Regions from separate parts of the Bacillus halotolerans genome, predicted to be linked through region 1. Evidence: riboswitches for the same ligand, from Rfam matches in the RefSeq annotation. Region 1 holds a riboswitch; each other region holds the start of a gene.

Region 1 (9,773 bases):
TTTTCATATGAAGAAAACGAGAAACCGATTTTTCAGGATATAACGTTTGAGCTCCAAAAAGGAGAATGCGCTTTATTGTTAGGGCCGAGCGGGTGCGGAAAAAGCTCGCTTGCCCTCTGTTTAAACGGGCTTTACCCTGAAGCTTGCGACGGGATGCTGTCTGGGCATGTATTCTTATTTCAAAAAACGATCACTGACGCTGAAACCTCTGAAACAATCGCTCAGCATGTCGGAGTCGTCTTTCAGGACCCTGAGCAGCAGTTTTGTATGCTGACAGTAGAGGATGAAATCGCCTTTGGATTGGAAAATCTGCAAATCCCCCAAGAAGAAATGGTGAAGAAAATTGATGACGTTCTGGAAAAATTACACATCACTCATGTAAAGGAAAAAACGATTTCCACTCTGTCAGGGGGACTGAAGCAAAAAGTCGCGCTCGCCTGTATTTTGGCGATGGAGCCTGAGCTCATTATTCTGGATGAACCGACTTCCCTTTTAGACCCTTATTCAGCACGGGAATTCGTTCAAATGATCAAAGAGCTTCAGCAGGAAAAAGGCTTCGGCCTTCTCGTGATCGAACATCAGCTTGATGAGTGGGCGCCTTGGGTTGAAAGAACAATCGTACTGGATGGAGCAGGCAAGAAAGCCTTAGACGGGCCGACTAAGGATATGTTTCAGCATCACTCAAACATGTTAAGAACAATGGGAATCGCTGCGCCAAAAATTTGTGGCTTACAAGAAAACGTGAGCATACCGTTTACATTGTCAAAAGAAACGCTGTTCAAGGAACCCTTCCCTGCTGGGCCTGCTGAAGAAGCGGCGGTTCTTTCTGCTGAACACGCAGTGCAGGTCCAGAGCTTATCGTTTTCAAGAGGACAGCAGACCATTTTCAAAGACATCAGTTTTTCATTGCGTGCAGGCTCTTTGACGGCACTTGTCGGGCCAAACGGCACAGGAAAATCTACGCTGTTGTCTGTTCTCGCCCGTTTGCTCAAACCGAAAAGCGGCAAGATTCTTCTGCATGATAAGCCGCTGGAGTCTTACAAAGAAAAAGAGCTTCGCAAACAAATGGGATTGGTTTTCCAAAATCCAGAGCACCAGTTTGTGACTGACACAGTATATGATGAGCTGCTGTTCGGCCATGCGGCAAATGCCGAAACCGAGAAAAAAGCGCAGAACCTGCTGCAGCGTTTCGGCCTTGCACATTTGGCGGACCACCATCCGTTTGCGATCAGCCAAGGGCAAAAACGGCGGCTGAGTGTCGCCACAATGCTGATGCACGATGTAACGGTTTTGCTTTTAGACGAACCGACCTTTGGCCAAGACGCCAAAACAGCCGCTGAATGCATGGAAATGATTCAGCATATCCAGACAGAAGGCACCGCTGTCCTCATGATCACACACGATATGGAGCTTGTATCTTCATATGCTGACAGCGTGCTTGTGCTTCACGGCACACATTTGGCCTTTGACGGAACACCGGAACAATTATTTTCTAGGGAAGCCGAGCTCGTCCAAAAAGCAAAGCTCACCCTCCCCCTTCGATATGAATGGATGACATACCAGCAGGAGGTGCGTGATGAAGCAGCCGTTACATCTCATTAACCCGGCAGTAAAAGCAGCGGCGGTTTTTTGCTGTGTCGTCATGCTGTCGTTTATTTACAATCCTTACACACCGGCGTGCTTTTATATCATGATTGTTGCGGGTGTCCTGTTTGCGGCCAGAATACCGCTGAAAAAATGGCTTTTGTTCACGATTCCGTTTTTGATTTTAGCATTCGGCTGCGTATGGACAGCCGCTGTTTTCGGCAAGATTCCGACGACCGCAGATAATTTTCTGTTCCAAGCCGGCCCTTTTTCGATCAACAGTGAAAATGTGGCTGTCGGCATCTCACTCGGGTTTCGTATTTTGTGCTTTTCTGCCTTATCAATGATGTTTGTTTTTACAACCGATCCGATTTTATTTATGCTGAGTCTTGTGCAGCAGTGCAAGCTGTCCCCGAAGCTTGCATATGGCGTCATTGCCGGATTTCGTTTTCTCCCTCTGTTAAAAGAGGAGGTCCAGCTGATCCAGCAGGCACATAAAATCCGAGGCGGGGCGGCGGAAAATGGCTTAAAAGAAAAAATAAACGCGTTAAAGCGCTATACCATCCCGCTATTAGCAAGCGCGATCAGAAAAGCGGAACGAACAGCTCTTGCGATGGAATCAAAAGGATTTACAGGCAGCCGAAACCGGACGTATTACCGGTCGCTTACCGTCAGCCCGCGCGACTGGCTGTTCTTTTTCCTCATTCTCTTGTTATTCGCAGGATCTTTTCTTGTGTCTTTATGTTTTACCTCATAGAAAAAGCCGCTATGTTGAATAGCGGCTTTTTTATTATTGATGATAGTTCAATGCTTGGGCAAGATTGGTTTTAATATTAATGTTCGTAAAATCAATTCCAAGCTGTACAGCGGTTTGCGCAATTTCTGGTCTGATTCCAGACAATGTGGATCTGACACCGATTAAAGTAAGCGCCTCAATCAATTTAAAGATTTGGTGCGCCACCATTGTATCAACAACGACGACACCTGAAAGATCGATCAACAGATGCTCAACGCGTCTTTTCGCACATGCATTAAGCGTGTTCTCAAGAATAAACTTTGCCCGTTCAGTATCAATATCACCGACAAGCGGCAGCAGAGCTGTCGTTTTGCTCAGAGTAATGACAGGCGAACTTAATTCCAGTATCATTTCTCTCTGGGCATTTAATTGCTGTTTTGCATTCGATTCAGCGTGATCGACGAATGTATAAATGGTAAAATCAAAAACTTTCACAATCAAATCGGCCCATTTTTGTTTCTCTCCCGGTCCAAATGCCGACTCGTTTTCTTCTGCGAACTTCTCAAAATACTTCGTATATAATCTTCGGTTTCTCATAAACTCACGGATGACGTATTGCACCGGGGTATCGAGATGTTTTTGATCATTCGTCAGCTCAATAACCCATTGTTGAAATTCATCGAGAAATTGTTTTTCCGGTAAAACATACATGTAATTCAGATGCCGGTAGAACTCTCTGTCCTGCTCTTTCAGCTCCTCGGTTACAGTTGCATTATGTAAGGCATAAATCGAATTCGGATCGCTTTCCTCCATTGTGTCAATCCATTCCTCGGCCATTTGTTCTACATGCTCAGAAAAAAACGCAAATATTTTTTCATTCAGTTTCATCACACTGCTCCTTTCCCAACTTCTATTATAACTTGACTGACAGCTGAATCCCAGCCATACACGCTAGAGACATCCATTATTTTGAAAATTACTAATCCATTGGATTGTATCCTATTTTTTCAAAATGCTTCAAACGACACTGTCCGAGCGGCTGCTTTTTTCATATAATGTGAGATAACACCCTTGTATCCACTTGCAAGCATAAAAAAGGAGGGCTTTTTTATGAATGGTGAAATCCGCTTGATCCCGTATGTGACGAATGAGCAGATCATGGATGTGAACGAGCTTCCTGAGGGTATTAAAGTGATTAAGGCGCCAGAAGTGTGGGCAAAAGGGGTTAAAGGCAAAGACGTAAAAATTGCTGTATTGGACACCGGCTGCGATACGAGCCATCCCGATTTGAAAAACCAAATCATCGGCGGAAAGAATTTCACAGATGATGACGGCGGCAAGGAAGATGCCATTTCCGACTACAACGGACACGGCACACATGTTGCCGGAACGATTGCGGCTAACGATTCAAACGGCGGCATCGCCGGGGTTGCGCCTGAGGCAAGCCTTTTAATTGTAAAGGTGCTTGGCGGTGAAAACGGCAGCGGAAAGTACGAATGGATTATTAACGGCATTAACTATGCTGTTGAGCAAAAGGCTGATATCATCTCAATGTCCCTTGGCGGACCGAGCGATGTGCCTGAACTGGAGGAAGCGGTCAAAAACGCCGTCAAAAACGGAGTGCTAGTCGTTTGTGCTGCGGGAAATGAGGGTGACGGCGACGAACGCACAGAGGAGCTTTCCTATCCTGCTGCGTATAATGATGTAATTGCGGTTGGATCTGTTTCAGTAGCGCGTGAATCGTCAGAATTTTCAAACACAAACAAAGAGATTGATCTTGTTGCACCTGGTGAAAACATTTTATCCACTCTTCCCAACAAGAAATACGGGAAGCTTACCGGCACTTCAATGGCTGCCCCTCATGTCAGCGGAGCGCTTGCTTTAATTAAAAGCTTTGAAGAAGAATCTTTTCAAAGAGAGCTCTCTGAATCTGAGCTTTATGCGCAGCTGATCCGCAGGACACTTCCGCTCGATATCGCAAAAACATTGGCCGGGAATGGATTCCTGTATTTAACCGCTCCTGATGAGCTATCGGAGAAAGCAGAGCAGTCACATTTACTGACCCTATAATATTATTTTTCTCATATAATATATACTGTAATTTGTAAAAAAAATTTCAAAATCTTTGTTGACAATGATTTTGAATTGCTGTTAAGATTACCAACAAATGATTCAACTTTTCAAAAAATTAATAACATTTTCTCTTATCGAGAGTTGGGCGAGGGATTGGCCTTTTGACCCCAACAGCAACCGACCGTAATTCCATTGTGAAATGGGGCGCACTGATTTTCGCGCCGAGATTTATATCTCTTAAGGCACGGTGCTAATTCCATCAGATTGTTTCTGAGAGATGAGAGAGGCTGTATGTTTTGCAAAAAAGCCTCTTTCTCTCATGGGAAAGAGGCTTTTTAGTTGTGAGAAAACCTCTTAACAGCCTGTATCCGCGGGTCAACAAGAGTGTTTTACATATAAAGGAGGAGAAACAATGACAACAATCAAAACATCGAATTTAGGATTTCCAAGAATCGGACTGAACAGAGAATGGAAAAAATCGCTTGAAGCGTATTGGAAAGGAAACAGCGATAAAGATACGTTTTTGAAGCAAATCGATGAATTATTCTTATCCGCAGTGAAAACGCAAATTGACCAGCAGATTGATGTTGTGCCTGTTTCTGATTTCACACAGTATGATCATATTCTTGACACTGCGGTCAGTTTCAACTGGATCCCGCAACGCTTCAGACACCTGACTGACAGTACAGATACATACTTCGCCATCGCCCGCGGAATAAAAGACGCCGTATCAAGTGAAATGACAAAATGGTTTAATACAAACTACCATTACATCGTGCCGGAATATGACGAGAGCCTAGAGTTCCGCCTGACAAGAAACAAACAGCTTGAAGACTACCGCCGAATCAAACAGGAGTACGGCGTTGAAACAAAACCTGTTATCGTCGGCCCTTATACGTTCGTCACGCTTGCAAAAGGCTACGAGCCATCTGAAGCTAAAGCAATTCAAAAACGTCTCGTGCCGTTATATGTACAGCTTTTAAAAGAGCTTGAAGAAGAAGGCGTAAAATGGGTTCAAATTGATGAACCTGCGCTTGTCACCGCTTCAGCTGAGGATGTACGCGGCGTAAAAGAGTTATTCGAGAGCATCACAAATGAGCTTTCTTCCTTGAATGTGCTTTTGCAAACGTATTTCGATTCTGTTGATGCTTATGAGGAGCTTATTTCTTATCCTGTACAGGGTATTGGGCTTGATTTCGTTCATGATAAAGGCAGAAACCTGGAACAGCTTAAGACACACGGCTTTCCGAAAGATAAAGTGCTGGCAGCCGGTGTCATAGACGGACGCAACATTTGGAAAGCTGATCTTGAAGAACGCCTGGATGCCGTGCTTCATATCCTCAGCATTGCACAGGTTGATGAATTGTGGATTCAGCCTTCCAGCAGCCTGCTTCATGTTCCGGTAGCGAAACACCCAGATGAGCATTTGGAACAAGATCTGCTGAACGGATTGTCCTACGCGAAAGAAAAACTGGCAGAGCTAACAGCTTTAAAAGAAGGCTTAGTATCAGGCAAAGCCGCCATCAGTGAGCAAATTCAGCAAGCGAAAGCGGACATCAAAGCGCTCAAACAATTTGCAACAGGAGCCAATTCTGAACAAAAGCAAGAGCTGGAACAATTAAGCGATAAAGACTTCAAGCGCCCCATTCCGTTTGAAGAACGCTTAACCCTGCAAAATGAATCTCTCGGACTCCCGCTTTTGCCGACAACAACAATCGGAAGCTTCCCGCAGTCTGCTGAAGTACGCAGCGCACGCCAAAAATGGCGGAAAAACGAGTGGTCTGATGAACAATACCAAAACTTTATCAACGCGGAGACGAAAAGATGGATTGATATTCAGGAGGAATTGGATCTTGATGTTCTTGTTCACGGTGAATTCGAACGGACAGACATGGTTGAATACTTTGGTGAAAAGCTGGCCGGCTTCGCCTTTACGAAGTACGCCTGGGTTCAATCATACGGTTCACGCTGTGTACGCCCGCCGGTCATTTATGGAGATGTAGAGTTTATTGAACCGATGACAGTGAAAGATACTGTATACGCTCAATCGTTAACATCCAAGCATGTAAAAGGAATGCTGACAGGTCCTGTTACGATTTTAAATTGGTCCTTCCCTCGGAACGATATCTCGAGAAAAGAAATCGCATTCCAAATCGGACTCGCCCTCCGCAAAGAAGTAAAAGCGCTTGAAGACGCGGGCATTCAAATCATTCAAGTCGATGAGCCAGCCCTGCGTGAAGGCCTTCCGTTAAAAACCCGTGATTGGGATGAATATTTGACTTGGGCTGCCGAAGCATTCAGATTAACAACCTCTTCCGTGAAAAATGAAACACAAATTCATACACATATGTGCTACAGCAACTTCGAAGACATCGTCGATACGATCAATGATCTTGACGCTGATGTCATTACGATCGAACACAGCAGAAGCCACGGAGGATTTTTGGATTACTTAAAAGAGCATCCGTATTTGAAAGGGCTCGGGCTTGGTGTTTATGACATTCACAGTCCACGTGTCCCGTCAACTGAGGAAATGTACAACATTATCGTTGATGCGCTTGCTGTATGTCCGACTGACCGTTTCTGGGTAAATCCTGACTGCGGTTTAAAAACAAGACAGCAGGAAGAAACAGTCGCAGCCTTAAAAAATATGGTTGAAGCGGCGAAACAGGCAAGAGCTAAGCAGACACAGCTTGTATAATACGAAAACCATCTGCAAATGCAGATGGTTTTTTCTTTTAGAAAACGGGAATCGGTTTTCGATGCTCCCCATCCCCTTCTTTTAGTATTTTGGCTGTTCCATTTTTATCAAATGCCACAAGGCTCAATGATGTATCATGTATGTAAGCAGAATTCCATATGTCATGAATGCCTCTTCCCTTTATGATATTTAACAGCATTAATATAAAGACAGAATGGGTAACCAGAAGAATATTCCCGGAAGAATGGCTGTCTAAAATCAATTGGAGAGCCAGCCTTGCCCGGCTTTCGAGGTCAAAAAACGTTTCACATCCCGGCTGGCGATATGCTTCAGGATGATGAAAATAAGCATGAAAAAGATCAGGTTCGTCTCTTTCAATATCCTCTTGTTTTTTCCCTTCCCATGGCCCCAGAGACATTTCTCTGAATATACGATCTTTCACCAGCGGCAGGCAGCGCGGTCCCAATATAGCTTTTGCCGTCTCTTCTGTCCGCTTGCTCGGGCTGATGTAAACCTGATTGAATTTAATATCCTTCAGCCGTTCTCCAAGAGCTCGGGCATTGTACAGCCCAAGTTCTGTTACACCAGAATCCAGCCAGCCCTGCATTCTTTTTTCTACGTTCCAATGTGTCTGTCCATGCCTGGCGATATACAAATGCAGCATATGCTCCCCCTCCCTTTTTTTCATCTTAGCAAATCACCCAAATATTTTGTTTATTTTTCATTTTTTTGAGAATGTTTTTTGCACTTCTTTTCGGCTATACTTATATCATTCGATCGACTGGGAGGGTATGGGATGAATCATGAAACGTTTTTAAAGCGGGCTGTCGAGCTTGCTCGTGAAGGAGTGATTGCTGGAATCGGCGGGCCTTTCGGAGCTGTTATCGTGAAGGACGGGGCCATTATAGCCGAAGGACAGAACAACGTTACTACAAGCAATGATCCGACTGCCCACGCGGAAGTAACTGCTATTCGAAACGCCTGTAAAGCGCTTGGGACATACCAGCTGGATGACTGCATGTTGTATACGAGCTGCGAGCCATGCCCAATGTGCTTAGGCGCCATCTACTGGGCCCGGCCGAAAGCCGTTTACTATGCTGCTGAGCATACAGATGCTGCTGAAGCCGGTTTTGATGATTCATTCATTTATGAAGAAATCAATAAACCTGCTGAAGAAAGAACGATCCCCTTTTATCACGTAACTCTCACGGAGCATTTATCTCCGTTTCAAGCATGGCGGGATGTTGACCATAAAAAAGAATATTAAAGGATCAGGCATGTGCGGCCTGATCCTTTGTTAATTCACTGAGCAGCTGCTGTGCCTGAGTACACCTCGGGTTTGCTTTCAGCGCTTTTTGCAAATATAAAACTGCTGTCATATGTTGATGCAATTCAGCGTGACAGACGCCCAGCCAGCAAAGGGATCGAAAATCAGCGGCCCCTTTAACCTGTACGTACTGATGGTTTTCACCTTGCGTTTGCAGACAGGATTCAAATGCTGTAATCGCTTCTCTGACTTTTTTAAGCTGATACTTCATTATCCCTTTGTAGTAGTAAAGGGTGCTGTAATCTGGATAATGCCGCAGTGCTTCATCAATATCCCGCTCAGCTTCTTCATACCGTTCAGAATCAATGAAGAGTTGAAACTTGATATAATATAAAACCGCTGGAGGAATTTGCTTTTTGCTGTTGCATTCATTTATGCACTTCATTGCCAGGCGGATGGCTTTGCTCTGTTCACCGCCTCTGTCGTACTCAGCTGCTTTCTGATAAATGAGAAGCGGGTCGGCATATGACGTCAATAATTCTGTATTCAATATGCTTAAATTACGTTTATGCTTACACTTTGCCTCCTGCTCCAGATAGCCGTAATGGTGAATAACACAAGGGAGAGAGAAAGCGCCGCTTGCCTCCTCACCCACGGGCTTTTCGCAAATTCTTCCCTTAAACGTTATCTTCCGCTGATTCCGTATCAGCCTGATCTGCATTTGTTCAAATGCTTCGTTTTCATCCCATTGCTTTCCCGTATAGTTTATAACCTTTACGTAACCAAGGGACTGCCTGCAGTCATTCAGCAGTGAACGCAATAAGCTTCCCGTATCCACGTCTAACTCTTCATCTGCATCCAAAATCAAAATCCACTCACCCTTGGCATGCTGTAAACTGATGTTTCTTGCCTGCGAATAATCCTGTGTCCATTGATGATGATAGACCTGAGCATGAAAACTTCTGCAAATTTCTACTGTTTGATCGTTTGATCCGGTATCAACGACAATGATTTCATCAGCAATATGCTGCACGCTTTCTAAACAGCGGACAATATGACGTTCTTCATTTTTAACAATCATACAAACTGACAGCTTCGGTCTTTTCATTTGCTCACCTTTTCTCTAGTCTGAATCCACCTATACTACATGTATTCACACTTCGAAAAGATCATAACCAATCCGTTCATATCAAAAAAACATCCTGAGAACTCTCAGGATGCTGCAAATTATTTTAATTCCAATTTTACATCAACATTTCCTCTTGTTGCTTTAGAATAAGGGCAGAATTCATGAGCAGCCTCGACAAGCTTTTGGGCCTGATCCCGATCCAATCCCTTTGTATTGACGACTAGTGTGACTCCAATTTTAAAGCCGCCGTCTTTCTCATCCTTCATGAGGCTGACCTGACCTT
Region 2 (9,773 bases), 1.6 Mb from region 1:
GCAAGCGCAGCCCGCTGCCTCATCCCGCCTGACAGCTCCTTAGGATATTTCTTTTCAACATCAACGAGACCCAGATCCGGCAAAAGACCAAGTGCTGCGGCCTTGTTTTCTTCAGTAAGCGTGTCGGCAATTTTTAAACCGAGGAGCACATTTTCCTCAATGGATTTCCAGGGAAATAAGTAATCCTGCTGAAGCATGTAGCCAATGTTATGTTCTTTTTGATTCGGCTCGCGGCCTTCAATCAGAACTCTGCCTTCCGAAGGTTCAATCAAGCCTGCAATTATGGAAAGCAGTGTTGTTTTTCCGCAGCCGCTCGGACCGAGAAATGAGATGAAATCGCCTTTTTCGGCATCAAAATGAATGTCCTGTACGGCGGTTGTTTTTTCTTTAATAGAAAAATAAGTATGGGTTACATGGTCGACATGTAAAAAAGACATAGATGGCGCCTCCTATTTTTCCGAGGTGACTTTTTCGGCGATGTGTTTGTTCACAAGCTGACTGTATGGTATATGCTTTGGCAGTTCACCCGACTGATCCATAATCGTTTGGAGCAGTTCCCATTCTTTTTCGTTGAGGAGCGGGTCCGGAGAATACGAATTTTGTTTTTTGTAGCGTTCAATGGACGTTTCGATGACATCTGGATCGGTATCGTCAAATTCATTTTTAATCGCTTCTGTGATGTCCTTCGCTGAGTGGTTTTCCACCCACTGCTGCGCTTTATAAATAGCTCTCGTGAATTTGACGGCTGTATTCTCGTTTTTCTTTAAATAGCTTTGTTTTGCCATAAAAGTTGTATAAGGAACCTGGCCTGATTCTTCTCCGAACGAAGCAACGATGTGGCCGATGCCTTCTTTCTCAAAGAGTGAAGCAGTCGGTTCAAAAAGCTGGACATACTCACCGGTTCCAGAAGCAAAGGCATTGGATATATTGGCGAAGTCTATGTTTTGGATGAGTTCAATATCCTTATGCGGATCAATGTGATGTTGGTTCAGCACATACTCGCCGACCATTTGCGGCATACCGCCTTTTCTCTGGCCGAGAAAAGTCTTTCCTTTCAGCTGATCCCAGCTGAAATTTTCGGCATCTTCTCTTGCGACAAGGAACGTTCCGTCTGTCTGAGTCAGCTGTGCGAAGTTAATGACAGGGTCTTTAGCCCCTTGCGATTCGACATAAATGGATGTTTCTGATCCGACAAGAGCAATGTCCGAGCCGTTTGAAAGAAGCAAAGTCATCGTTTTATCACCGCCCCAGGTCGTATTGACGTCGACATCAAGGCCTTCATCCTTGAAAAATCCTTTAGATTCTGCAACATATAAAGGTGCATAAAAAATGGAATGGGTCACTTCGGCTACTTTTACTTTCGTGAGTGTAGCTTCCTGCTTGCAAGCGCTCAGGGCAATGGTGAGAAACACACTGCAAACGCAGAAACAGCCCAGCCTTAACCATTTGTTCACATGACAACCTCCTTATTTAGCATCAAGTTAATATCCTTTTTTGCTTTACATATCGTATGATGGGTATAAAAATGTGTGAATGCCTAATCCGGGTTACAGGATTTATTTTTAAAGGCAGGAAAGAATAAAGAAAAAAGGAGGCGGGAGCATTGATTGTTGAGAAAAGAAGATTTCCGTCGCCGAGCCGGCATGTGCGTTTGTTTACCATCTGCTACCTTTCAAATGGCTTAAAAGTGAAAGGGCTGCTGGCGGAGCCGGCGGCACCTGGGCAATATGACGGATTTTTATATTTGCGCGGCGGTATTAAAAGTGTTGGAATGGTCAGACCGGGCCGAATTATCCAGTTTGCGTCCCAAGGATTTGTTGTATTTGCCCCCTTTTACAGAGGGAACCAGGGAGGGGAGGGCAACGAGGATTTTGCAGGAGAAGACAGAGAGGATGCTTTTTCCGCTTTTCGCCTGCTCCAGCAGCATCCGCAAGTGAAAAAGAACAGAATTCATATTTTCGGTTTCTCCAGAGGCGGCATAATGGGAATGCTTACTGCGATTGAAATGGGACGACATGCGGCTTCATTCGTTTCGTGGGGAGGCGTCAGTGATATGATTCTTACATATGAAGAGCGGCAGGATTTACGAAGAATGATGAAAAGAGTGATTGGGGGAACGCCGAAAAAGGTGCCTGACGAATACAAATGGCGAACGCCTTTTGACCAAGTGAACAAAATTGAGGCACCCGTTTTATTAATTCACGGAGAAAAAGATCAAAACGTTTCCATTCAGCATTCGTATTTATTTGAGGAGAAATTAAAACAGCTGCACAAGCCTGTAGAGACGTGGTACTACAGTACCTTCACACATTATTTTCCGCCGAAGGAAAACCGGCGTATTGTGCGGCAGCTCACGCAGTGGATGAAAAACCGCTGACGGTGAAATATGTTATGATATAGAAAAAAGAGAACGAAAGGGGATTTCAATTTGGGAATGCCTGTTGAATTTAATACATTGATTGTGACAAAAGGAAAAGAAGTTCGCATAGATGAAAATATATTCAGATTAGAGAAAGACGGGTATCGCATTTATCCAATGGAGATTCCGATGGATGTCAGCAAAACAAAGTTTGGTGAAAAGTCAGGCACAGCCGAAGTGCAGAAGCTTGAATGGACAGACGGGCGGACAATCATTACGTACAAGCTGACTTCTTTGCATACAGTCAATTAAAACAAGCCAAGAGCTTAATTGCTCTTGGCTTTTGCTTTTTTAAATGAGAGGCCCGCCTGCTTGCGCGATGGCATCTGTATTTGTGAACTTTTTGAAGTTTTCTTTGAATTCGTTTGCCAGATACACAGCCTTTTCTCTGTATTCCTCTTTGTTATTCCACGTGTTTTCCGGCTGTAGGATATGATCGGGAACACCCGGAACATGAACCGGGATGTGCAAGCCGAAAATATCGTCAGTGGTCATTTGCACATTTTCTAATTTGCCTTCAATCGCTGCTTTTACCATCGCCCGTGTGTATGAAAGCTTCATGCGTTCGCCTGTGCCGTAGCCGCCGCCGGTCCAGCCGGTATTGACCAAGTAAACGTCTGCGCCGTGTTCGTCGATCTTTTTGCCGAGCATTTCCGCATATACATGGGCCGGGAGCGGAAGGAACGGTGAACCGAAGCATGTGGAGAATGTCGTCTCAGGAGACGTGACGCCGCGTTCGGTTCCAGCTAGTTTACTCGTATAACCGCTTAAGAAGTGGTACATAGCCTGCTCCTTCGTCAGCTTGCTGATTGGCGGCAGAACGCCGAATGCATCAGCCGTCAGAAATACAATCGCTGACGGGTGGCCCGCAATGCTCGGAGAGACAATGTTGTCGATCATATGAATCGGGTAAGCGGCACGTGTGTTTTCTGTATAGAAGGAATCATCGTAATTGGCTTCACGCGTATCTTCATCTACAACAACATTTTCGAGAACGGATCCAAACCGAATCGCTTTAAAAATCTGCGGTTCCTTTTCTTCGCTTAAATGAATGCACTTGGCATAGCATCCGCCTTCGATATTGAAGACACCAGTATCCGACCAGCCGTGTTCATCATCACCGATCAGTTTCCGGTCAGCATCCGCCGAAAGGGTGGTCTTTCCTGTTCCCGACAGGCCGAAGAAAAGCGCGACATCGCCTTTTTCACCGACATTGGCGGAGCAATGCATGGATAAAATATCTCGCTCAGGCAGCAGGAAATTCATGATGGAGAAAATCGATTTTTTCATTTCTCCGGCATACTCCGTTCCGCCGATTAAAATCGTGCGCTTTTCGAAAGAAACAATAATAAAGGTTTCTGAATGTGTGCCGTCTGTTTTTGGGTCCGCTTTGAAATGCGGAGCGGAAAGAATGGTAAACGGCTGTTCGACTGTTTTTTTATCATTGTCTTCAGGACGGATAAACAGCTGTCTGGCAAATAAATTGTGCCATGCAAATTCATTAACGACCGTGATCGGCAGTCTGTATTTTTCATCAGCACCGGCAAATCCTTCGAAAACAAACAGCTCATCACGTTGTTTCAGATAGCTGACAACTTTCGTGTATAGCCGGTCAAATGCTTCCTCGGAAATAGGCTGATTCACCGGACCCCAATCAATCTTACTCTTTGTGCTTGCTTCTTCTACAATAAATTTATCCTTCGGCGAACGTCCCGTGTAAGCGCCTGTGGTCGCCCGGACGGCACCCGTGGATGTCAAAATGCCTTCGTTGCGGGAAAGTACTTTTTCTGTAAGCTGAGCTGCAGATAAATTATGCTGCACATTAGGACTTGTTAATAAGGCTTGCAAATCAGCGGTTAAATCAACTGAGTTCATAAGAAACCTTCCTTTATCATTTTATTTGTGTTTTGCTAATTGTGAATTAGTATAACATATATTTTCAAATAGTCTATACTATTTATCGTTTTTTGTGTGTGCATTTCCATTGTTTTCCGCAATAAAGGCGTCTATTTCTCCTGATTCATATTGACATTGCAAACCCTTTTACGATAAGATATTTCATTGAGCGGATACTCTTATCCCGAGCTGGCGGAGGGACAGGCCCTATGAAGCCCAGCAACCGGTTTCTCTATTATTCATTATGTTTAAATTGTGTGAGACAACCAAGGTGCTAACCTGATGCAAGGTTGAATGATTCCTTGAGCGATAAGAGTGAAAGGCACAAAGACCAAACCCTTTCCTCGAACGGAAAAGGTTTTTTTATTTCATAAATATGCCAATTAACATCTCTAATATAAACGTAACATTGTATAAGAGGGAGCGAGTTCCGTATCATATATATAAGGTCTTTCGGGAGGCCTTGTGCAGGAGGAAGCAAATCATGAGTAAAAATCGTCGTTTATTTACATCAGAATCTGTTACGGAGGGGCATCCGGATAAAATCTGTGATCAGATTTCTGACAGCATTTTAGATGAAATTTTAAAGAAAGACCCTAACGCGCGTGTTGCTTGTGAAACGTCTGTGACAACTGGTTTGGTTCTTGTCAGCGGAGAAATCACAACTTCTACGTATGTTGACATTCCAAAAACGGTTCGTGAAACGATTAAAGAAATCGGATACACACGTGCAAAATACGGATTTGATGCGGAAACTTGTGCGGTTTTAACATCAATTGACGAGCAGTCTGCTGATATTGCGATGGGTGTAGACCAAGCGCTTGAAGCCCGTGAAGGCACAATGAGCGACGAAGAAATTGAAGCAATCGGAGCGGGTGACCAAGGTTTAATGTTCGGTTATGCGTGCAACGAAACGAAAGAGCTTATGCCTCTTCCAATTTCACTTGCTCATAAATTAGCCCGCCGCTTGAGTGAAGTGCGTAAAGAAGATGTTCTTCCTTACCTTCGCCCTGACGGCAAAACACAGGTAACGGTTGAGTATGATGAAAATAACAAACCTGTCCGCATTGACGCGATTGTTATTTCAACCCAGCACCACCCTGAAATTACGCTTGAGCAAATTCAGCGCAACATTAAAGAACATGTCATCAATCCGGTTGTTCCTAAAGAATTAATTGATGAAGAAACAAAATACTTCATTAACCCTACAGGCCGTTTCGTCATTGGAGGACCTCAAGGGGATGCGGGGCTTACAGGACGTAAAATCATCGTTGATACGTACGGCGGCTACGCACGTCACGGCGGCGGCGCGTTCTCTGGTAAAGATGCGACGAAAGTAGACCGTTCAGCTGCTTATGCTGCAAGATACGTTGCGAAAAACATCGTTGCGGCTGAGCTTGCAGATTCTTGCGAAGTGCAGCTTGCTTACGCGATCGGTGTTGCACAGCCTGTGTCTATCTCAATCAACACATTCGGTTCCGGAAAAGCTTCGGAGGAAAAACTGATTGAAGTTGTGCGCGATAACTTTGATTTACGACCTGCCGGCATTATCAAAATGCTTGATTTACGCCGGCCGATCTACAAACAGACTGCCGCGTACGGCCACTTTGGACGCCACGATGTTGACCTTCCGTGGGAGCGTACAGACAAAGCGGAACAGCTGCGTAAAGAAGCGTTAGGAGAATAATTTTATAGCCGCTTACTGGTTAAGCGGCTTTCCCTTTTTTATCGATGTATCCATGTTTATTTTTTTACATAACTGTGAAACCAAACACTGTTCACAGCGTCTATAAATAGGGGTTCAATGATGACAATTTTAAATATGGAGGCAATACTATGTGTGGATTTGTCGGGGTTTTTAACAAGCATCCGTTAACTCAAACCGCTGATCAAGAAGAACTAATCAAACAAATGAACCAAATGATCGTTCACCGCGGTCCTGACAGTGACGGATATTACCATGATGAGCACGTTGGATTCGGATTCAGACGGCTCAGCATTATTGATGTGGAGAATGGCGGACAGCCTTTATCATATGAAGATGAAAAATATTGGATTATTTTTAACGGGGAAATCTATAACTATATCGAACTGAGAGAAGAGCTTGAAGCAAAGGGATATACTTTCAACACAGATTCTGACACAGAGGTTCTTCTTGCGACTTACCGTCACTATAAAGAAGAAGCGGCTTCCAAGCTGCGCGGCATGTTTGCCTTTCTGATTTGGAATAAAAACGATCATGTTCTTTATGGAGCAAGAGATCCATTCGGCATTAAGCCGTTGTATTACACAACGATCAATGATCAGGTTTATTTTGCCTCAGAGAGAAAAAGTTTAATGGCAGCCCAAAATGATATTGAAATAGATAAAGAAGCATTACAGCAGTATATGTCTTTCCAATTCGTTCCTGAGCCAAGTACGCTTGATATTGATGTGAAAAAAGTAGAGCCGGGTTCTCAGTTTACAATCCGTCCTGACGGTGATATCACATTCAAAACGTATTTCAAGGCGCGCTTCCAGCCTGTTCAGACGGAAGAAGATAAACTTGTCAAAGAAGTCAGAGACGCTATCTATGACTCTGTAAACGTTCATATGAGAAGTGATGTGCCTGTCGGTTCATTCCTATCAGGCGGAATCGATTCTTCGTTTATTGTATCCGTTGCGAAAGAATTTCATCCAAACCTGAAAACATTTTCTGTCGGATTTGAACAGCAGGGCTTCAGTGAAGTTGATGTAGCGAAAGAAACTGCCGCTGCACTGGGCATTGAAAATATAAGCAAAGTCATTTCACCTGAAGAATACATGAACGAGCTTCCTAAAATCGTATGGCACTTTGATGATCCGCTTGCAGACCCGGCTGCGATTCCGTTGTATTTCGTGGCGAAAGAAGCAAAAAAACACGTAACGGTTGCGTTATCTGGCGAAGGTGCGGACGAGCTGTTCGGCGGATACAACATCTACCGTGAACCGCTTTCTCTTAAACCGTTTGAACGCATTCCGTCCGGCTTGAAAAAGATGCTTCTGCACGTAGCGGCCGTTATGCCTGAGGGAATGAGAGGAAAGAGCCTGCTTGAGCGCGGCTGCACTCCGCTTCCGGAGCGTTATATCGGCAACGCGAAGATCTTTGAAGAATCCGTGAAGAAACAGCTGCTGAAGCACTATGATCCGAGCCTTTCGTATCGTGATGTGACGAAGCCTTACTTTACAGAAAGCAGCTCATACAGCGATATTAACAAAATGCAGTATGTCGATATCCACACTTGGATGCGAGGCGACATTTTGCTAAAAGCGGATAAAATGACGATGGCGAATTCTTTGGAATTGCGTGTGCCATTCCTTGATAAAGTCGTATTTGACGTTGCGTCTAAAATTCCTGATGAATTGAAAACAAAGAACGGTACGACAAAGTATCTCCTTCGCAAAGCTGCTGAAGGCATTGTGCCGGATCATGTATTGAACCGCAAAAAGCTCGGTTTCCCTGTACCGATCCGTCATTGGCTGAAAAACGAAATGAACGAATGGGTGCGCAGCATTATTCAGGAAAGCCAAACGGACGCTTATATCCATAAGGATTACGTTCTTCAGCTTCTTGAAGACCATTGTGCCGACAAGGCTGATAACAGCCGTAAAATTTGGACAGTGCTCATCTTTATGATCTGGCACAGCATCAATATCGAAAAACGGTATATGCCTGAAGAGCTGAGCCATCAGCCTAAAGAAGTCATCTTTGTCTAACAGATAAGGCTTTCGATTCGTCGAAAGCCTTGTTATTATACCAGTATTTCTCCATCATCATTGATTACCCTGCACATTCGTGTGAAATATTCAGAAAAATGATGTAATGATATTTTTTTCTAGGGGAGAAGGGAACATGCAAAAACAAAAACAAGAATTGCATCGCGGTCTGGAAGAAAGGCATATTTCTTTGATGTCTTTAGGGGCTGCCATAGGAGTGGGACTTTTCCTTGGCTCCGCATCAGCTATTCAATTAGCAGGGCCGGGTATTTTGGTGGCATATGCCTGCAGCGGCCTGGTTATGTTTTTTATAATGAGGGCGCTTGGGGAAATGGCGATTCAAAAGCCGGTCGCGGGCTCCTTCAGCAGGTATGCGCGTGACTACTTAGGTCCGCTCGCAGGTTACTTAACCGGGTGGAATTACTGGTTCTTATGGGTTGTAACCTGTATGGCGGAAATCACCGCTGTCGGAATTTATATGGGATACTGGTTTCCGGATGTGCCCAATTGGATTTGGGCATTGTCGGCGCTGGTGATTATGACTGGTGTTAATTTCCTCGCCGTAAAGGCGTATGGAGAGCTGGAGTTTTGGTTCGCATTGATTAAAATTGTCGCGATCCTTTCTATGATTGCTGTCGGTTTATTAATGATCATTACAGGAGTCGGCAATGGAGGCATTGCGACTGGCATCAGCAACTTGTGGAGCAACGGCGGATTTTTTCCTCATGGAATAAAAGGGGTTTTATTGTCACTTCAAATGGTGATGTTCGCGTATTTAGGCATAGAGATGATAGGGGTGACTGCCGGCGAAGTCAAAAACCCGCAAAAATCATTAGCGAAAGCAATTGATACGGTATTTTGGCGTATCTTGATTTTTTACGTCGGTGCTTTATTTGTTATCATGTCCATTTATCCGTGGCAGGAAATCGGATCGCAAGGAAGCCCTTTTGTACTCACGTTTGAAAAAGTGGGGATTCCATATGCGGCAGGCATCATTAACTTTGTCGTTCTGACGGCAGCGTTGTCTTCTTGCAACAGCGGCATATTCAGCACCGGACGTATGCTCTTTAACCTAGCGGAGCAGAGCGAGGCGCCAAAAGCATACGGTAAGCTGACCAAAGGCGGCATTCCGGGTAAGGCCGTACTGGCTTCTGCGGGTGCATTATTAGTCGGTGTGCTGTTAAACTATGTCGTGCCTGCGAAGGTATTTACTTGGGTCACAAGCATTGCGACGTTCGGGGCGATTTGGACATGGGCGATCATCTTGCTTTCTCAGATCAAATATCGTAAAGGCATGCAGCCAAAGGATCAAAAGCAATTAAAATATAAAATGCCTTTTTACCCATTCACGTCATATTTATCTTTGGCCTTTTTAGCATTTGTCATTATCCTGATGGCTTATAGCCCGGAAACAAGAGTCGCCGTAATTGTCGGTCCGATTTGGTTTCTGATTTTGATAGCCGTTTATTATGGCAAAGGCTTTCATAAGAAAAACGCAGCTGTGTCAACTGAACAACAGATCAGCTGACAAAAAGAGCTCCCGGAGGGCTCTTTTTTGTTTAAGTAAAGCTGCTCGTAGAGAGCAGAGAATAGGAATATGTTTTTTGCAGAGACTGCTTACAGTGGCGTCTTGTTTTTTATGATAAGATAAAAGTCACATGTTCATTTTTACATGTGAACGTTTTATGGAAAATTAAAAACCCGAACTGCATTTGGTTCGGGT
Region 3 (9,773 bases), 1.9 Mb from region 1:
CGATGCTGTCATTCAAAACCCCTTTGTTGCGAGGGTTTTTGTAATGATCCATAATCACTTGTCTGTACAATGTATCTAAGTTTGCATTAAAAGACATTTGTAAAATACTCCTTTGTCTTTTGAAGAGCTTCCACAAGCTTATCAATCTCTTCCTCTGTATTATACAGATAAAAGCTTGCTCTCGCAGTAGCAGTTACATCCAGCCATTTCATCAGCGGCTGGGCGCAATGGTGACCCGCTCTGACAGCAATCCCTTCCGCATCAAGTACGGTTGCCACATCGTGCGGATGAACATCATCAAGGTTAAATGTGATCAGCCCGGCACGCTCTTCCGGTCCGTAAACCGTCACGCCGTCAAGCTGACGGAAGCGTTCAAGCGCATAAGCTGCAAGCTTGTGCTCGTGGCGGGAAATCTCATCAAGACCGATTTCTTCGAGAAAATCAATTGCGGCACCGAGACCGATTGCTCCAGCAATAATCGGAGTACCCGCTTCGAATTTCCACGGAAGCTCTTTCCAAGTTGATTCATAAAGCCCGACAAAGTCGATCATTTCACCGCCGAATTCGGCAGGCTCCATGTTTTCCAGCAGGGCTTTCTTTCCGTACAGCACACCTACTCCGGTAGGGCCGCACATTTTGTGGGAAGAAAGCGCAAAGAAGTCGCAATCGAGATCCTGCACGTCAATTTTCATGTGGGGCGCGCTTTGTGCACCGTCCACCACAATGACAGCACCATTGTCATGAGCGATTTTCGCCATTTCTTTTATCGGGTTGATCGTGCCGAGAACGTTAGACACATGAGATACCGCAACAATCTTTGTATTGCTTGTGACCGTTGCTCTGACGTCATCTAATGAAATCGTGCCGTCTTCCTGCAGCGGAATATATTTTAATGTGGCGCCAGTCGCTTTGACAGCCTGCTGCCACGGAATGATATTCGCATGATGCTCCATATAGGTGATGACCACTTCATCACCCGGTTTGAGGTTAGCGCGTGCATAGCTTAGCGCCACCATGTTCAGTGATGTGGTCGTGCCTTTTGTGAAAATAATCTCAGCCATTGACTTCGCGTTAATAAACTTGCGGACTTTTTCACGCGCTCCTTCATAACCGTCTGTCGCTCTGGTTCCAAGCGTATGGACGCCCCGGTGAACATTGGAATTGTATTGGTTATAATACTTATCCAGTGTTTCAATGACAGCACGCGGCTTCTGGGAAGTCGCCGCGCTGTCGAGATAAACGAGATCATGTCCGTTCACTTGCTGATGAAGGATCGGGAACTGTTCACGAATATCTGTGATATTCATTACTTCACTTTCCTTTCGATAACAGAAACCAATTGTTTCTTAACGCCTTCAATCGGAAGTTCGTTAACTACCGGCGCAAGGAATCCGTAGATGACTAAGCGTTCTGCTTCTTCTTTCGCAATCCCGCGGCTCATCAGGTAGTAAAGCTGAATAGGGTCCACACGGCCGACAGATGCCGCATGTCCTGCAGTTACATCGTCTTCGTCAATTAAAAGAATAGGGTTTGCGTCTCCGCGCGCTTTTTCGCTGAGCATCAGCACACGGGATTCCTGTTCCGCATTCGCTTTAGAAGCGCCATGTTCGATTTTGCCGATTCCGTTAAAGATAGAAGAAGCGGAATCCTTCATCACACCGTGCTTCAAGATATATCCTTCAGAAGCTTTACCGAAATGAATGATTTGTGTCGTGAAGTTTTCTGTTTGCTCTCCTCTTCCGACAACAACCGTTTTCGTGTCGCCGTAAGTGCCGTCACCGTAAAGGTTTGTTGTGTTTTCGGAAATGGTGTCGCCATCGTTCATGAGGCCGAGAGCCCACTCGATTTTGCTGTCGCGTCCGCGCGCAGCACCGCGGCGATTGACATAAGTTGTCACGCCGGAAGACAGAGTATCCACCGCACCGTATGTCACACTGGCATTATCACCTGTGATAACCTCACTGATAATATTGAATACAGCATCTTTCGGGTTGACCGTGCTGATGTAGTTTTCTACATACGTTACTGAGCTATGGTCTTCCGCCACAATCAATACGTGGTTGAATAGAGCTGTATCGTTGCTTTCGTGGACATAAACAGCCTGAACCGGCGTCTCCACCTGAACATTTTTCGGAACATAGAGGAATGCCCCTCCGTTAACAAGAGCTGCGTGAAGTGCAGTTAATTTATGCTCATCAACCTTCACGCCGTCTTTCATAAAGTATTTCTCCACTAAGTCGCTGTGCTCGCGGGCAGCAGTCAAAATATCAGTAAAGATGACGCCTTTGTCTTTCAATTCCTGAGAAAGAGAAAGGTATGCAGGCGTCTGATCACGCTGTACATATAACGTTTTATCTTCGTTTTCGACATCGATCAGCGCTTTTGCTTCATCAGTCAAATCTTCTAATGAAGAAAGCGGCTCATTATCAACTGTATGCTTCGCGAAGTTCGTGAAGTTCCAGTTTGTGATTTTTGTTTTGTCAGGCTTCGGCATCGGCAGATCCTCAGCTTGTTCAAGAGCCTGTAAGCGCAGGTTTTTCAGCCAGGCAGGTTCTTGATGCTTTTCGGAAAAGCTTTTGAGATACTCCTGATCTACGGATAGTTTTGTATCTAGTGTCATATTAATCCCCCTAACGCTTACGCTTCTTGGCCTACAGTTTCGTCTTCAATGCCAAGTTCTTTTTTGATCCAGTCATAACCTTCTGCTTCAAGACGCTGTGCAAGCTCTGCACCGCCGGATTTTACAACGCGGCCTTGCATCATAACGTGAACCACATCAGGAGTGATGTAGTTTAACAGACGCTGATAGTGAGTGATCATCAGGCAGCCAAAGCTTTCGCTGCGCATTTTGTTGATCCCTTTTGATACAACTTTCAGAGCGTCAATATCAAGACCTGAGTCGATTTCATCAAGGATGGCGATTTTCGGTTCAATCATCATCAGCTGAAGGATTTCGTTGCGTTTTTTCTCCCCGCCTGAGAAGCCTTCGTTGAGGTAGCGCTGAGCCATTTCAGGGTCCATTTCTAAGAACTCCATGTTTTCGTCCATTTTGCGGATGAATTTCATAAGAGAAATTTCATCGCCTTCTTCTCTGCGCGCGTTGATCGCAGAACGAAGGAAGTCGGCATTTGTCACACCGCTGATTTCACTTGGGTACTGCATTGCAAGGAACAAACCTGCCTGCGCACGCTCGTCCACTTCCATTTCCAGTACATCTTTGCCGTCAAGCGTGATGCTGCCTTTCGTGACTTCATATTTAGGATGCCCCATAATAGCAGCTGACAGAGTTGATTTACCAGTACCGTTCGGTCCCATTACGGCGTGGAACTCTCCGCCTTTTATTTCAAGGTTTACCCCTTTTAAGATCTCTTTCCCTTCGATTTCAACGTGAAGATCTTTGATCGTTAATGTTGAAGCAGCCATATCTATACCTCCAAAAATATATAATCATTATTCTCATTTTATTCTCATTCTAATTTTATAACAAATGAAAAGTAAATACAACTTTTTATCGTGCCTTGCACATTTCTCAAGTTTAACAAAGTTCAGCACTTTATTAAAGCAATTGAAAAAGAAAAAGAGTGGATTCCCACCCTTTTTTTAAAGACCGATTTTCTCATTAAGCTCCGCAGAATACCGCTTGCATTTTTTATATTCAAGCTCTCTCTGCCGCTCAACTTCCATTCTTGTATCCAGCCGGCGTCCGTATTCCTCGTACCCGATTCCATGCGACAGCTGCATCGCTTTTTCCATTTCTGACGTATAATCGAGGTCCAGTCTGTCCTGGCTGCTGCAAATAATGAATCAATCCCTTCATTTATTTACTACTATTGTATCAGCTCTGCGACCGGCGCTGCAAAATGGATATGGCTTGATATAACAACGGATGAGACGAAAGGACCCTTTGAGTTGAAATGAGAATCGATTTTCGGAATATTCCTTCTTCTAATGCGTAGTGTTTCCAAATTCCTCTATGCACTGCTGGACAACTGTCACACCTTGGCTTAGGGCAGCTCCGCCTCCGAATGCCGCCGCCACACTGACAGCTTCAAGAATGTTTTCTTCCGTCGCTCCTTGGTCAAGACAGCCTTTTGTGTGATAGATCATGCAATATTCGTCCTGAGCATTGATGGCGATCCCCAGTGCAATCAGCTGTTTTTCTCTTTCTGTTAGTGAATTAGCTGCAAAGCATTGTTCGGTAAATTCGTTAAACTTTCTTCCCATCATCGGCATCTTCTGTTCAAATGTGCCTAAACTTTGTTTATATTGTTTTAGCGCGTCCTGCATGCTTCCTCTATCTTGATTCAAAGAAAATCCCTCCATCTGTTTAACATTCCTTTTTATTATGAACAGCTTTAAGGAAAATACCCAAAAAACCCCGGATTTCTCATCCGGGGTTTCAGTCTTATTCAGATACAGGAAGCACAGCTCCGTCATATTTTTTATCGATGAAGTCTTTGATCTTTTTAGAGTGAAGAACTTCCATCAGCGCTTTGATTTTTGCAGAATCCTCTTCGCCATCTCTCACTGCAATGATATTGGCGTAAGGGTTATCTTTTGTTGATTCCACTTCAATCGCGTCTTTTTTAGGATTTAATTTATTTTGGATCGCGTAGTTCACATTGATGAAGGCCGCGTCTCCTTCTTTGTTTTCATATGCTTTTGCCGTTAATTCAGGCGCTACTTTTTTGAACTGAAGGTTTTTCGGGTTTTTCTTAATGTCTTTCAGTGTTGCATCGACTGTCTCCACTTTGGAATCAAGTGTAATTAATCCTGCATTCTCAAGCATTGCAAGCATACGGCCTTGTTCAGCGACGTTATTTGTCAGGATAATTGTCGCACCGTCGGGAAGATCTTTTAATGATTTGTATTTTTTAGAATAAATACCGAATGGCTCTAAGTGAATCGCGCCGGCATTCACAAGTTTATAATCTTTGTTTTCTTTCATTTCTTGCTCAAGGTAAGGAATGTGCTGGAAGAAGTTCGCATCCACTTCTTTATCAGCTAAGGCTTTGTTGTACATTTTGTAATCACTAAGCACTTTCACTTTCAGTGTGTAGCCTTTTTCTTTTAACAATGGTTCAGCTTCTTTTAAAATTTCTGCATGCGGTGTTTTTGTAGCTGCAACAACAATTTCTTTCTTGCCGGATTCAGCGTTATTAGAACCGCAGGCAGCCATAACTCCTGCAAATACAAGCAGTAATGCACCTAAAAATAGCTTTTTCAATGTAAATCCTCCCTTATCGTTTGTCTATTATATTTGTTATGACATCACCGATCATTTGAATAATGAAAACGATGATTAAAATAAATACAGTAGCAACGAAGGTCACATCAGTATTATTAGACTGATATCCTTCTACATATGCAAGGTTTCCAAGGCCTCCTGAACCGATGGCGCCCGCAATTGCCGTTGAGCCGATCAAAGCGATGGCCGTAACCGTGATCCCAGAAATAAGGGCCGGCATGGATTCCGGAAGCAACACTTTGAAAATAATCGTTGATGTTTTGGCTCCCATTGATTTCGCAGCTTCGATGACGCCTTTATCCACCTCGCGCAGCGCAATTTCAGCAAGCCGCGCGTAAAACGGGGCTGAGCCGATGACTAACGCCGGAAGTGCCGCGTTCGGCCCTAAGATGGTGCCGACTAAAAACTTCGTAAAACCTAGTAATAAAATAATTAAAATGAGGAACGGAATAGACCTGAATACATTGACAATGGCCGCAATCACAGTGTTGACCGCTTTGTTCTGCCAGAGGCTCCCTTTGCTTGTGAGAAAGAGCAGCAGACCGAGGATCACCCCGATGACAAAGGCAAAAACCAAAGAGATCAGCGTCATATAAAGCGTCTCGTATGTCGCGTTCCATAATTCAGTTACATCAACGTTCGGGAAGTATTTTTCAAACATTCGTGATCACCTCTGCTTTCACCTGTTTGTCATTAATAAACCGGATCACGTTTTGCACTTCTTCCTCGTCACCGTCAATATGGATGAACAATGAACCGTATGCTCCGTCCTTCGTCTGCGAGATTTTCCCTTGCAGAATATTGACACTGACATTGAAGTTTCTGATCATCTCTGTAATCAGAGGCTGTTCAGCCGCTTCGCCGACAAATGTGAGCTGAACCGTTGTTCCTGACGCTTTTTCGTCAAGAAGATGCTGAAGCGTTTCTTTTGTTTCTTCAGGCTCAGTCACCTGCTGGACAAATCGTTTTGTCATTTCTTCCTTCGGATTCTTGAAGACATCGAGAACTTCTCCTTCTTCAACAACCTTTCCGTTTTCCATGACAGCGACTCTGTTGCAGATTTTGCGGATGACATGCATTTCGTGTGTGATCAGCACAATCGTCAAACCGAGTCTTTCATTAATATCGGACAAAAGATCCAAGATTGAATCAGTTGTTTGCGGATCTAAAGCTGATGTCGCTTCATCACAAAGGAGAACCTTCGGATTGTTTGCGAGCGCTCTGGCGATTCCGACCCGCTGCTTTTGTCCTCCGCTCAGCTGGGATGGGTAAGATTTTTCTTTTCCTTCTAAACCTACCAGTTTAATCAGTTCATTGGCACGCTTGATCCGCTCGCTTTTTTTCACCCCGGCAATTTCTAAAGGAAACAGGATGTTATCTCTGACAGTTCGCGACCAGAGCAAATTGAAATGCTGGAAAATCATACTGATTTCATGGCGTGCTTTTCTTAAATTGCGTCCGTTTACTTCATTAATCTTTGTTCCCGCCACTTCCACGATTCCTGAGCTCGGTTTCTCAAGTCCGTTCAGCAGACGGATTAAGGAACTTTTACCAGCTCCGCTATATCCTATAATTCCAAAAATCTCACCTTTTTTTATGGAAAGCGAGACATTTTGGACAGCATTGACATCTCCATGTTTCGACTTATACACTTTTGAAACATCCTGAAGATTGATCAAAGCGATCACCTGCCTTAACACTATTCTAAGAAATCTTCCGGTTTTTTCTGCAAAAGAAAAGCCTTTCTGCATACTTGAGCAGAAAGGCTTATATAAAACGCCTTTCTCTCATCTTTCAAAGCTGAACGCTTCGTGTGAATTGGCACCATTTCAACAGTGTTGATGGTTGCCGGGCTTCATAGGGCACTTCCCTCCACCTCTCTTGATAAGAGAAATATATAGTCTTTTTCGTCCGGAAATTCTTAATGTAGAATAGCATGGCGAATGATAAAATGTCAATAAAATAAATGATGTCAACTTTTACTATTATAATAATTTACTATTTTTCAATTCTTTAGAATCCTCTGAAAAAAACCATTAGTCAGCCACAGAATGGCTTCCAGCTTTAACAGCGCTCTGAATGAACCCTTTACCTTTAGGCTTCCGCTCTGGATCAGGTGCTGAAGGGAAATGTCTCCATGCAAAAGATCAATGATTTCTGTTTGGTTTCCATAAAAGGTCAGGTTGGACGTGTGGGGCGGAGAAATCTTTTTCATTTCCCCTTGTTCGTTTATTGAGACGGTTAAGGCTTCTGTTTCTCCTTGGAAGGTAATGAGCAATGTTGAAGTGTTCAAAAGGGGTTTTAAAAACAGATGCTGGTAATCATCTTCTAAAACTTCCGCTTTCTCCATTTGTACAACCTCCTATTTGTTGGTCATACATACACATTTCTCTCCTCAGCGCAAGAACCCCTTTATAAAACGAACGACAATTTCATTGGAATGCGCCGAGAAAAATGTCATAAATGAGATGCAGAAGATGATTTTTGTTTGATCAGCTCATATAAGTAAGAAACGGAATGAAACGCATACCCTCTTTCAATTACTTTCCCGCCCTTAAACAGCAGAAAACAAGGGACGCTTTCAATTTGATATGCTTTAGCAAACGCCGGTGAATAGTTGAGATTATTTTTATAGAAGGCGACAGACGGAAGCATTTCTTCGACGACTGTCAGCATTTTGCTTGCCAGCTGGCAGGTCCCGCAAAACGGAGTATATAAATATAGGAGATACACATCATCAGTAATGTGTTCAAGTTCTTGTTCTTGGAGTTCTTTCATACTATAACACCTCAGGTCTTTCTTTCAAGAAAAATCGTATGGACATTCAGATTTGCGCTCAGCAATACAGATGCTATATGGTGTCTGGGCGCCGCCGCGACTTCCTTATAGGCTTTGTCGATATGTATATGGAAGGCTTCATTAAATTCCCTTTTCAGCTGTTTTCTCAATTTCTCGCCCGATTCATCGGCATCAACCAAAATATAGACGTCCTTCTCGTAAAGCTCGTCAGCCAATTCCTCCAGCTTCAGCTGGCTGATTGTTCCGTTTGTGCAGATAATGCGCACTGGCTCATTCAGGACGCTTTCAATCTTTTCTTTATCTGATTTCCCTTCAACAATCAAGACTTTTTCCAGCTCGTCCATGTTCATCTGCTTCACCTGCCGCGTCAAATTTGAAACGTTCAGATTGTAAAAGAAGGCAGTGAAATTCACCGCCAACATTAACACCAGCCGCTTTCGTAGTCACAATCCACATATTTCTGATCGTCTCCTGAAACCACGTCGGCTGTCTTATAAAACTTTTCATTTTCATAGGTAAAACCGGACTTAAGCTCATATTCATTCATGCCTGTCATTTGGCCGATCATCTCATCTTCATGATATAACGAGAGCCGGCCATTTTGAAAGCGGCCTGTCACATCATTGGTGACATCGAGCTTTTGTTTGCTGAAAGCCATATTGGACACCTCCCATAGCGTTAGCGTATCCAATTGCCTGCTCAGCTATCCGGTTTTAGTCTTGCTGTGTCATCTCTTCGTATTGCTCTGCTGTCATTAGTTTTTCAATTTCAGACGCATCAGACGGTTCAACGACGATCATCCATGCTTTTTCATACGGAGATTCGTTGACGAACTCCGGGCTGTCATCAAGATCTTCGTTTACTTCCACTACAGTTCCGTTAATCGGTGCGTAAAGCTCAGATACCGTTTTTACGGATTCTACACTTCCGAAAGGCTCGTCCGCTTTAATTTCAGCGCCGACTTCAGGAAGCTCAACAAACACGATATCTCCGAGCTCGGATTGGGCAAAATGGGTAATGCCGATTTTGGCTTTTTCTCCTTCAACTTTTACCCACTCGTGTTCTTCTGAGTAACGCAAATCTTTAGGTATGCTCAATTGAATCCCTCCATTTTTTACAGCACTACAATAAGAAGATACCACACTTTTCGAAAAAAATTTACATCATGACCAGTTTTCTTCAAATTGATCTTCTTTAAAGCCGACTGTCACTTTTTCGCCGTCTGTTGTGAGCGGGCGCTTGATCAGCATTCCGTCTGAAGCCAGCAGTTCAAGCTGTTCGTCTTCTGACATATGATACAGTTTTTCCTTCAGATTCAGTTCACGGTATTTCATGCCGCTTGTGTTGAAGAATTTCTTTAAATCCAGCCCGCTTTTTTCATAAAGCGATTTTAGCTCCTCTTTGCTTGGAGGCTGTTCTGCAATATGTATTTCGTTGATTTCTTTTCCGTGTTCTTCAAGCCATTTTTTCGCTTTGCGGCACGTTCCGCATTTAGGGTACCAGTAAAAAGTTAACGACATCTTCTTCCCCCTCAATAAAATAATCGAGGTTATTTTAACACAGTTTGTTTTAAAAACCTAAAACAGTGCTTCATAAAAAAAGAGCTCCGGATGAGCGGAGCTCCTTGGGACTCAGACAATATATTTTTCTGCCTCGAACACACCCGCTGCCGCTTCACGTTTTTTCCGAATGACATTTTTAGGCGTCACGCGTGTCAGCTTGCGGA

Evidence for each region. Region 1 has a riboswitch for S-adenosylmethionine ahead of metE (5-methyltetrahydropteroyltriglutamate--homocysteine S-methyltransferase). Riboswitches for the same ligand answer to the same signal wherever they lie in the genome.
Region 2: another riboswitch for S-adenosylmethionine. It lies ahead of metK (methionine adenosyltransferase); the one in region 1 lies ahead of metE (5-methyltetrahydropteroyltriglutamate--homocysteine S-methyltransferase).
Region 3: another riboswitch for S-adenosylmethionine. It lies ahead of metN (methionine ABC transporter ATP-binding protein MetN); the one in region 1 lies ahead of metE (5-methyltetrahydropteroyltriglutamate--homocysteine S-methyltransferase).

What each region holds. Positions count from the first base shown of each region.
Region 1 covers NZ_CP029364.1:593,840-603,612, forward strand. The annotation lists gene DIC78_RS02820 (ABC transporter ATP-binding protein) at 1-1,602, shown strand, start outside; gene DIC78_RS02825 (HMP/thiamine ABC transporter permease ThiX) at 1,577-2,341, shown strand; gene rsbRB (RsbT co-antagonist RsbRB) at 2,375-3,208, opposite strand; gene isp (serine protease Isp) at 3,431-4,390, shown strand; SAM riboswitch class I at 4,522-4,677, shown strand; gene metE (5-methyltetrahydropteroyltriglutamate--homocysteine S-methyltransferase) at 4,806-7,094, shown strand; gene DIC78_RS02845 (histidine phosphatase family protein) at 7,132-7,758, opposite strand; gene guaD (guanine deaminase) at 7,891-8,361, shown strand; gene DIC78_RS02855 (glycosyltransferase family 2 protein) at 8,366-9,469, opposite strand; gene ohrB (organic hydroperoxide resistance protein OhrB) at 9,589-9,773, opposite strand, start outside.
Region 2 covers NZ_CP029364.1:3,160,475-3,170,247, forward strand. The annotation lists gene DIC78_RS16270 (ABC transporter ATP-binding protein) at 1-437, opposite strand, end outside; gene DIC78_RS16275 (ABC transporter substrate-binding protein) at 450-1,454, opposite strand; gene DIC78_RS16280 (alpha/beta hydrolase family protein) at 1,604-2,377, shown strand; gene DIC78_RS16285 (DUF2584 domain-containing protein) at 2,429-2,671, shown strand; gene pckA (phosphoenolpyruvate carboxykinase (ATP)) at 2,711-4,294, opposite strand; SAM riboswitch class I at 4,492-4,631, shown strand; gene metK (methionine adenosyltransferase) at 4,800-6,002, shown strand; gene asnB (asparagine synthase (glutamine-hydrolyzing)) at 6,152-8,050, shown strand; gene alaP (alanine permease AlaP) at 8,187-9,578, shown strand.
Region 3 covers NZ_CP029364.1:2,890,102-2,899,874, reverse strand. The annotation lists gene sufU (Fe-S cluster assembly sulfur transfer protein SufU) at 1-97, opposite strand, end outside; gene sufS (cysteine desulfurase SufS) at 87-1,307, opposite strand; gene sufD (Fe-S cluster assembly protein SufD) at 1,307-2,620, opposite strand; gene sufC (Fe-S cluster assembly ATPase SufC) at 2,638-3,423, opposite strand; gene DIC78_RS14785 (YuzK family famiily protein) at 3,601-3,753, opposite strand; gene DIC78_RS14780 (carboxymuconolactone decarboxylase family protein) at 3,946-4,323, opposite strand; gene metQ (methionine ABC transporter substrate-binding lipoprotein MetQ) at 4,406-5,227, opposite strand; gene metP (methionine ABC transporter permease MetP) at 5,241-5,909, opposite strand; gene metN (methionine ABC transporter ATP-binding protein MetN) at 5,902-6,927, opposite strand; SAM riboswitch class I at 7,033-7,139, opposite strand; gene DIC78_RS14760 (SCP2 sterol-binding domain-containing protein) at 7,254-7,598, opposite strand; gene DIC78_RS14755 (thioredoxin family protein) at 7,706-8,026, opposite strand; gene DIC78_RS14750 (toprim domain-containing protein) at 8,038-8,391, opposite strand; gene DIC78_RS14745 (YusG family protein) at 8,469-8,705, opposite strand; gene gcvH (glycine cleavage system protein GcvH) at 8,761-9,144, opposite strand; gene DIC78_RS14735 (arsenate reductase family protein) at 9,211-9,567, opposite strand; gene fadE (acyl-CoA dehydrogenase FadE) at 9,679-9,773, opposite strand, start outside.